2 regions of the Priestia sp. MDV22-iso46 genome follow, and region 1 is predicted to be linked to the other one. Evidence: riboswitches for the same ligand, from Rfam matches in the RefSeq annotation. Region 1 holds a riboswitch; the other holds the start of a gene.
What was found. A riboswitch is a leader RNA that binds a small molecule or an ion and turns the genes downstream of it on or off. The one in region 1 is predicted to bind thiamine pyrophosphate.

Region 1 (5,049 bases):
TTTAATATGCAACAAGTAAGCTTAATAGAACAACTATAATTATAATAGGCAATACGTATTTAACTAGAAAGAACCATGCATTGAATAATTTAGCGCCTTTTGTACTTCCTGAAATAAACTCTTCATACACGGCTTCTTTTTTCATTTTAAATGTCACAAAAATCGCAATGGCTAAACTTCCAAGAGGCAGCATTAAGTTGCTCACAAAAAAGTCAGCTACGTCAAATATACTTCTGCCAAAAAGTGAGACATGTTTTAGTACACCAAACGAAAGCGCTGATGGGATACCTACCACAAACACAAGAATCCCTGATAAAGAAGCGTAGCGAGTTCGTTTTGTCTGATCGTCTTTGGTTAAAGCAGCTACGATAATTTCCAGCAGTGAGAAAGCAGAGGTAAGCGTAGCGAATAGAAATAAAATTAAAAACAGTGCTAAAAAGACGGTACCAAACGGCATTTTCTCAAATACTGTTGGCAAGACCACAAACAAAAGTCCAGGTCCTTCAGTTGGCTTTAATCCAAATGAAAAAACGGCTGGAAAAATAGCCAAGCCCGCCAGCAGCGAAACAAACAAGTTCAAAATAGCAATAGTGCCAGCTGAACGCGTCAAGCTTACTTTTTTCCCTAAATAAGAGCTATATGTCACCATGCAGGATAATCCCACGCAAAGCGAGAAAAACGACTGACCGAGCGCATAGAGAACAGATGACCCTGTAATGGCTGAAAAATCTGGTTTCAAAAAGAACTTTACTCCGTCCATTGCTCCGTCTAATGTTAAAGAACGCACCACGATAATGATAAAACAAATAAATAACAGCGGCATCATGTATTTATTAGCACGCTCTATTCCTTTTTGTACGCCTTTTGAAATAACAAACACTGTAATTAATAAAAACAGCGCCTGCGCACCTAATACTACATAAGGCTGGCTAATGACGGCATTGAACAACGGGCCGTACTCTTTTCCGCTTAGCATACCGGTTACGCTCATAATCGTATATAAAATCACCCAGCCGCCAACGACGCTGTAAAAGGAAAGCAAAACGACACAGCTTAGTACTCCCAGCCTGCCAATCCATACCCAAGCGGATTTTGGAGCAATTGCCTTATAAGCACTAATCGCTTCTTTTCCCGTATGTCTTCCAATGATAAATTCTGCCAACAGAAGCGGCAATCCAATAAAAATCGTAAATAAAATAAACAACGCAAAAAACGCTCCACCGCCACTGGTTCCCGTTACGTATGGAAACTTCCATATCGCTCCTAGACCAATTGCTGCCCCAGCAGATGCTAAAATAAAACCGAGGCGTGAAGACCACTGATTTCCTTTACTCATATAATGTTACTCTCTCCTCTTCTAAACTCAAAACTCACCTGATTAGTACTGTACCATAAATGCAGAAGAAAATCATTCCCGTTTTACTTTTTTCTATAAAACGATATCTATATAGAATAGAAAAATGAAGAAGCAGCTGCTTCTTCATTTTAAGGTTGGTGTTTCTATTCAAAATTTATTCTCTGTACGATGATTCATCTCCCCGGTAGGCTTCTTGATTTGAAATTTCTTCAATATGCATATGCCCTTCTCTCTCTAAACGAAGGACCGTACGCTCTGCATCTTCATAACTCTCGCACGTCACTTGTTTATATTCCATATCATCTTTATCTGTGTAAGCGACTAAATATGTTTCCATTTTAACTCCTCCTAATACAACCTGTATGTAACGTATGTTGCCTTTTTCGTTTATTTCTAAACATATAGGCTCCAAACATAAAGCCTAGCATACTATAATAGCGGAACTTCAATTTAAAAAAGTTGAATTTTTCATTATGCACCGATGCAACATGGAGGTTACACTTATGACATTTATTTTATCATTCGTACCAATTGTTGTTCCTTTTGGTATTTTAATTAGCTTAATTGCTTTTACAGCTGCTTTTTTACAATCAAAAGAGCATCATAAAAAGCTCTAGCTTACAAAAGCTAGAGCTTCTTTTTAAAAACGTCTATAGCGTTTAATCAATCCCACAATAATGGCAATTGCTAATAAAACAACTGAAATGATGACAGTAATGACAATTGGCTGATTTCCACTTTGCTTCACTGCAATGGCAATATAAGCCCAAATAAAAACAAGCGGATAAACAGCGTCTCGGTTTTTTAATGTAAACATAATGCCCAGCGCAGCTCCTACCAGCAGCATAATAATCGTCCATGCTAACTCGCTCAGGCCAAGCAAATGCTGTATTCCATTTGCTTGAAATACGACAAACACATTGACAATAGTCGCAACAGAAATCCATCCAAGATAAAGCGAAATCGGCAGACGCATAAACCATGTCGTCATCCGAGAATGCTGAATAATGGAATATACAATCATTAATGTGCCTAGAATAAAGAGCATAACTAAAAGAGATAACTTATAGTAATCGTTTTGGAAAATAAAGATCCACGCACTATTTAACAAACAGTTTAGAAAAAACCAAATGCCGATACGTGCATATATTTCCTTTTGATCTTCTCTTGCAAAAAATTGGCGTATAACCCAAATGGTTAATAATAAATAAATAACGCCCCAGATAGCAAAGGCATAACCCGCTGGTGTAAACAACGTAGGAACTTGCGCAGAAGCTTCTCCCGTTGTTTTGCCTCCTATTGGAATGGCATTTGCTAAATAATTCACAAGCAGTGTAATAGCCAAGCCTACTGTATTTAATACAGCATACAAACGAAATTTCGCCATTTTGTTCTCTCCTTTCTTCTATTTATATGGGAGTGTTTCGGAGACGAAAACGGCTCTTCCCTTCATTAATACCTCTTCTTCCCTAAAAATATGCATTTTTAAACAAAAATGATTAAAAATAGCTTTAAGAAATTTCCTCTTTAAGAAAGAAAAGCGGTTAGCACACAATTTCCCATAACGCTTTCTATTTTTCAGAATATATGGTAAGTTAAACATAGATTAATAGGAAGTCCACTAGGGGTGCCCACCGGCTGAGACAAGTTTTCTTGATCCCTTTGAACCTGATCTGGCTCATACCAGCGTAGGAAAGTGGCAATGTTCAGTTTTTTACTGTCCTTTGCCACTCCGTTTATAAACGGAGTGTTTTTTATTTCCTTTATGTGCTTGTTTGTGACTTCCTCATATTAAAGGAGGATTTTGATGTCATTTTCATCTCAATTAAGACAAGAAGCAAACTATATTTACGAAGCCATTTTTAACCATCCTTTTATTAAAGGAATTGCTGAAGGAAACGTGCCAAAAGAAGCGCTTATTCACTACGTTTCTCAAGATTACGAATACTTAACAGCATTTGTTCGCATTTACGGCGCTGCTTTAACGAAATGCCGCACGCGTACCGAAATGGAAGCCTTTAATGCCGGCATTTCTACGGTATTACATAGTGAAGTACACCCTCACAATAATTTTTGTGAAGTAGCAGGCGTACGTTATGAAGACCTTCACACTGAGACGCTTTCACCGACGGCCAGCCACTACATTAACCATATGACAAGCGTTGCGCATACAGGCAGCTTAGCAGAAATCATTGCAGTGCTTCTTCCATGTCCATGGACGTACGTTGAAATTGGGCAGCGCATTACAGAACAAGTAAATCCATCTCCTTCTCATCCTTTTTATGAATGGATTCAGTTTTATAATAATGAAGAAATGAATGGCACAACACAATGGTTTTGTAACAAGCTCGATGAACTCGCCGAACAAGCGACTGAAGAAGAACGTAACCGTATGAAAGATCACTTCATCAAAAGCTGTGAACTCGAGTATTTATTTTGGGAAATGGCATATACCCAAGAAAAATGGCCGCTTTCTCAGCTTTCACTTTCAAAATAACGAAAAAGCCTCCTATCAGGAGGCTCTTTTATTTCAGTAATTTTTTGATCATTTTCAAGCTTTGTTTTTCCGAAGGATAGCGGAATGACAAATCAAACTTGGTTGTTTGAGACAGCATGCTTTTAAAATGAGTAAATGTCTGAAAGCTGTCTTTTCCATGATATTGACCCGTGCCGCTTTCTCCCACTCCGCCAAACGGTAAATATGGCGTAGCGATATGCATAAGCGTATCGTTTATACAGCCTCCTCCAAATGAAAGACGCTCCGTTATGGCGTTTTGCACATCTTCACTTTCTGTAAATAAGTAAAGAGCTAACGGCTTAGCTTTTTCTTGAACTTTATGAATGACTTCGTCTAGTGTTTCATATTCAATCATAGGAAGAATAGGCCCAAAGATTTCTTCTTGCATGACATCTGAGGTCCAGCTTACTTCACTTAACACCGTAGGTTCTATTGTTAGCGTGTTTTTATTGTACCCGCCTCCAACTATAGCATTTCCGTCTTTTAAAAACTCAACTAGCCGAGTAAAATGGCGCTCACTGACAATACGGCCATAGCGGTCGCTTTCAAGCGGATTACTACCGTAAAATTGAGAAATCGCTTCGCGAAGTTTCTCTACAAGCTGCGCTTTTACCTTTTTATGCACGAGCAAATAATCAGGAGCAACGCACGTTTGGCCTGCATTCATCCCTTTACCAAACATAATTCGCTTCGCTGCAAGATCTAGGTTTGCGTCTTCATGTACAATGCACGGACTTTTTCCGCCTAGCTCAAGCGTGACGGGAATAAGCTGCTTCCCTGCTTCTTGCATAATAATTTTCCCTACATTTACACTTCCCGTAAAGAAAATATAATCAACGGGCTGTTTTAAAAGCAGACTTGTAGTGTCTACAGCCCCTTCAACCACCGTCACAAATGCTGGGTCAAAAGCTTCAGCTAGTAATTCTTGTATAACGCGAGATACGCTAGGCGTTAATTCAGAAGGTTTTATAATCGCCGTGTTTCCAGCGGCAATCGCTCCTACTAAAGGAGACAGTGCTAATTGAAACGGATAGTTCCACGGAGCAATAATTAACGCGACTCCATACGGTTCAGGAACAATTTTCCCTTTAGAGCCCACATGTGTTAAAGCGGTTTTTACTTTTTTAGGCTTCATCCATTTTGCTAAATGTTTAAGCGTAAATCGAATTTCCTC
Region 2 (5,049 bases), on a different contig from region 1:
CTTTAAATGATTTGATATCTTTTTCGTCTTTACGAACAATTAATACAGCGCCTGACTGGATGTATGGGTCAGAGAAATCGTATTTCTTTTGACGATCTTCACGAATACCCACTTCATTAGCAATCATGTCAAAGCGTTTAGCATCTAATCCGGCAAACATGCCATCCCACTGTGTTTCTTTGAACTCAGCTTTTACGCCAAGACGTTTAGCTACTTCTTGAGCCAATTCTACATCAAACCCAGTTAGCTTTTGTTTGTCATCATGAAAAGTGAACGGAGGGTATGTACCTTCAGTTCCAATTGTTAATACACCATCTTTTTTCACTTTATTATATAAATCCCCTTGTGAAGATTTATTGTCTCCATTGTTTGCTTCATTTTTTGAGCTAGAACCGCATGCGGCAAGCACAACTGTGAAAGCTAATAGTAGCGACAAAAGTGCAGCAAATTTCTTCATTTTCTAAACCCCCTAGTATTCTGATAGGAAATGATACTCTGTGATACTAAACAAGAACACAGCAAAAGTCAACAAAAAAAACTTATACGATTAATGTGACTTAAAATAAGGGAAATATACCTTCTATACACGGTTTGTCATAAGGATACAGAAAGATTTTAAAATTTGGATTAAGTGGATTTTTAAGGGAGATTTGAGGAGTAAAAAGGAAGTTTCATGCGACGATTTTCTCTTTCATTTTTTCATGACTTTTGGTGCAATAAACATATAGTTAAATGTTAAGGTAGAAATAAATTCCTTATGGTACACTTAAAGAAGAATTTATGAAACGGAGCGATATGATGAAAGCCATAAACTTAATCTCAATTGCCTTTGGTGCTATCGCTGGTACATATGCACGTTATTTGCTGAATCTTTCCTTATTATACACGGGCTATCCAATAGGAACGGTAATTGAAAACCTATTAGGAAGCTTCATACTAGGCCTATTAACAGGATTTTTTGTGTGGAAAAAGCCAAAAGAATGGATAAAGCTTGGACTAGGAGTTGGCGTGTGCGGTGGTTTTACAACGTATTCAACGTTTGCAGGAGACGTCATTTCTCTCACTCAGCACCATTTATTTTGGGGAGCCATTTATGTAATTGTCTCTTTAGTAGGTGGAATCCTTCTTGCTTTAGCAGGCTATCTATGCGGTGAAGCGGCAGGGGGAAATTTAGTGAAAGTACATGAGGTGAAGTAAATGAGCATAGTGAGCTTGGCACTTGGCGGGGCAGCTGGAGGGATATGCCGTTATCTTTTGGGTTTAAAAGTTACAAAAATAGTTTCAAACCCTCCTTTTCCAGTATCAATGCTGTTTGTAAACTTGCTCGGTGCGTTTGGCCTTGGTCTTTTTTACGGTAGTTATTATGGAAAGGTTCCGAGTCATGCTTATGATGATTCAATATTTTTAATGATTGGCATTGGGTTTTTTGGTGCCTTTACCACTTTTTCAACGTTCAGTGTGGAAACCGTACAGTTAATTCGAGAAAAATCTTATCGAAAAATGTTGGCGTATGTGGGGATTTCAGCATTTGGAACAGTTGGTTTATTTACAGTCGGTTTACTGGCAGGAACGTTTTTATTTAAGTAAAGAGAACGTTTCTAGTAGGGAAAAACAAAAAGACGGAGAAGTAGAGAATGGATAGAAAAGCAGAAGTTTGGAAATACATTTTGTTGATTGTAGCTGTTGCAGGTCAGATCATCGGTTTTTTATTTTTATTTATAAATGTTGTCGCGGCATTTATTTTTTACGGTTTTTATATTCTAACTTTTATTATGTTACTCCTGCTGTTTATATGGGATCGGAAAAAGGAAAAAGACAAAGAAGAATTTGACGACTATACCGATTACTAACCATATAAAAAGCAGAATGATGCGGTGCGCCGGGCCTCTTACTTACTAAAGAAGCTTAAAAGATACATCTATAAAAGGAAGAGAGCCGTAAGAGCATAAAGAGATATTGTATTTACATCTAGTTGTGTTATAATTTTAAGTGCGAAAACAAAATCAATAAATAGCAATCACTAGGGGAGCTTTTTGAAGCTGAGACGAATGTATTTCGGACCCTTTGAACCTGATCTGGTTTGGACCAGCGTAGGGAAGTGGTGATCATGTTTACATAACGATGCATGCTAACCACTCTACGTTGTAGAGTGGTTTTTTGTATGTAATAAAACCCTCTACACAAGATGAGGTGATTGAAATTTCTCTTTATTCTGAATAGAAAGGTTTCGATCATGTGGATATTCCTAAATTTCATGTCATTACAACAGATAAGCAGCCAATCGAAGAGCTTCAAAAAATTTTAACGGCTATCGCGCCTTTTGCGGGCGCCGTTCATATTAGAGAAAAAGAGAAAACGGCAAAGCAGATTCAATGTTTACTAGAAAGCCTGCCATTTTGTCGCTCTAAAATTATTTTGAATGACCGAGTTGATGTAGCGCATGCTTTAAAAGCAAAAGGCGTACAGCTTGCCTATCATAGTTTAGACGTTTCGGTTGTTATAGACGCATTTCCTTCTCTTATTGTCGGAAAATCAGTTCACTCTGTGGAAGAGGCTTTAGAAGCTGAAAAAGATGGTGCTCACTACATTCTATACGGACATATTTATTCAACACATTCAAAAAAAGGATTAAAAAGTCGAGGGATAGCAGCACTAAAAGAAGTAGTAGACGCTGTGCAGATACCGGTTATTGCCATTGGAGGAATTACACCTGTAAATGCCAAAGAGGTGCTTCAAACAGGAGCACACGGTATAGCTGTGATGTCTGGTGTCATGCTTGCGCAAGATCCCCTCAAAGCGATTAAACAATATTCTCATATATGGACATCTGGAGGTGGAGAAAATGAAGCAGCATTATGATGTACTGTTAATCGGAGGAGGTATAATCAGCTCTTCTATCGCTTATCATTTGTCAAAACAAGGAGCGTCAGTAGCTATTCTTGAACGCAATCAAATTGGTTGTGAAGCTTCAAGTGCAGCCGCTGGTATTTTAGGTGCTCAAGCTGAAATTGATGAAGAAGGTCCTCTTTTAGACCTTGCTATTAAGAGCAGAAGCATGTTTCCTGAACTGGTGAAGGAACTAAAAGAAAAAACGGCCATCGATGTAGAGCTCATTCAAAAAGGCTTATTAAAAGTCGCTGTAACAGAAGAAGATGCACACGTATTAAAGAAAAAAGCCGCTCAGCACCACCGGTGGGATGAACATGTAAGATGGATCGATGTAAAAGAAGCGCGTTTGTTAGAACCCGGGCTCTCTCCAGACATATACGGAGCCATTACAATACCGGGAGACGGCCAGCTAGCTCCGGCTAAGTTAACGCAAGCTCTTGCTCATGGAGCCTTGTATCACGGAGCAGATGTATTCGAATACTGTGACGTTCATTCTCTTATTATGGAAAATGAAACAGTAAAAGGTGTACAGACGTCCAAAGGCTCTTTTTATGGAGAAAAAGTAGTTATTGCAGCAGGCTCATGGGCTAAACGCTTTATTTCTTCTGAACATGTAGGTCAGGTGTTTCCCGTAAAAGGGGAATGTCTTGCTCTTCAAAGTCATAAGCCGCTGCTTTCTAAAACGATTTTTTTAGATGAAGGTTTTTACTTAGTGCCTAAGACTGGTGGAAGAATCGTAATCGGGGCAACTAAGCTACAGCATGATTTTACCAAGACGGTTTCTGCACAAGGTATTCAATTTTTGCTGAATAAAGCTTCTGCGCTTCTGCCGGCTATTAAAGAAGCCACATTTGAAAAAGCATGGGCTGGTCTTCGTCCGCAAACAAATGATGGCTGGCCTTATTTAGGAGAGCATCCTGAAATAGCGAATCTACACATGGCGTTTGGCCACTACCGAAACGGTATTTTATTAAGTGCTGCAACTGGAAAAATTATGGCTGATGCTTTGTTAGGGAAAAAGCCGAATCATTCATTTTTTACATCATTTCAGCTAACAAGAGTAATGGAGGGAGTTCATTGAATCTAATCATTAATGGTAAGACCGTTACTTTTGGAGATGAAATTGAAACGGTCGAGCACTTGTTGCAGGCTCAGAACCTGCATGAACGAGTGGTAATTGTTGAGCTAAACAAGAACATTTTGCAAAAAGAAGAACATAGCGATGCATGCTTAGAAGATGGCGATATATTAGAAGTTGTTTCATTTGTCGGAGGAGGATGAAGAGTATGTTAAAAATTGGACAATATACATTTAATTCACGTTTACTATTAGGAACAGGGAAATTTCCGGACTTTACGACTCAGCGTCAAGCGGTAGAAGAGTCAGAAACAGAAATTTTAACATTTGCTGTGAGACGAATGGATATTTTTGATCAAAATCAGCCTAATTTATTAGAAGCGCTTGATGTGAAGCGTTTCACTCTTTTGCCTAACACTGCTGGAGCAAAAAATGCAGAAGAGGCCGTACGTATTGCTAAATTAGCAAAGGCTTCTGGACTTTGTGACATGGTGAAAGTAGAAGTAATTGGATGTGATAAAACGCTGCTTCCTGATCCAGTTGAAACATTAAAAGCCAGTGAAGAACTGTTAAAAGAGGGCTTTACCGTTTTACCTTACACATCAGATGATGTTTTACTTGCGCATCGTTTAGAGGAGTTAGGCGTACATGCCATTATGCCAGGAGCTTCGCCTATCGGTTCAGGTCAAGGTATTATTAATCCGTTGAACATGCGTTTTATCATTGAACAATCAACTGTTCCAGTAATTGTAGATGCAGGTATTGGAACGGCGTCAGACGCAGCTCAAGCTATGGAGCTAGGAGCAGATGGTGTGTTATTAAATACAGCTGTTTCAGGAGCAAAAGATCCTGTGAAAATGGCTCGTGCTATGAAGCTAGCGATTGAAGCAGGACGAGCAGCATTTGAAGCAGGACGTATTGAAAAGAAACAATATGCAACGGCAAGCAGTCCAACAGAAGGGATGAGCATCGGTTGATTAATCGTTATTCCCGCCAAGAATTGTTTCAACCTATTGGAAAAGGCGGACAGCAGCAAATTCAAGAAAAGCATGTTCTGATTGTAGGAGCAGGCGCTCTTGGAAC

Region 2: it holds a riboswitch for thiamine pyrophosphate, as region 1 does, so the genes downstream of both, AC4NPH_RS26175 (thiamine phosphate synthase) here and tenA (thiaminase II) in region 1, are expected to answer to the same signal.

The regions. Positions count from the first base shown of each region.
Region 1 covers NZ_JBZVWT010000001.1:843,749-848,797, forward strand. Annotated here, with positions in the region: gene AC4NPH_RS04430 (sodium-dependent transporter) at 2-1,336, opposite strand; gene AC4NPH_RS04435 (hypothetical protein) at 1,512-1,694, opposite strand; gene AC4NPH_RS04440 (TspO/MBR family protein) at 1,998-2,744, opposite strand; TPP riboswitch at 2,971-3,069, shown strand; gene tenA (thiaminase II) at 3,165-3,854, shown strand; gene AC4NPH_RS04450 (aldehyde dehydrogenase) at 3,883-5,049, opposite strand, start outside.
Region 2 covers NZ_JBZVWT010000009.1:60,912-65,960, reverse strand. Annotated here, with positions in the region: gene AC4NPH_RS26195 (amino acid ABC transporter substrate-binding protein) at 1-457, opposite strand, end outside; gene AC4NPH_RS26190 (fluoride efflux transporter FluC) at 781-1,197, shown strand; gene crcB (fluoride efflux transporter CrcB) at 1,198-1,587, shown strand; gene AC4NPH_RS26180 (hypothetical protein) at 1,635-1,850, shown strand; TPP riboswitch at 2,013-2,114, shown strand; gene AC4NPH_RS26175 (thiamine phosphate synthase) at 2,236-2,859, shown strand; gene thiO (glycine oxidase ThiO) at 2,843-3,970, shown strand; gene thiS (sulfur carrier protein ThiS) at 3,967-4,170, shown strand; gene AC4NPH_RS26160 (thiazole synthase) at 4,176-4,943, shown strand; gene AC4NPH_RS26155 (thiazole biosynthesis adenylyltransferase ThiF) at 4,940-5,049, shown strand, end outside.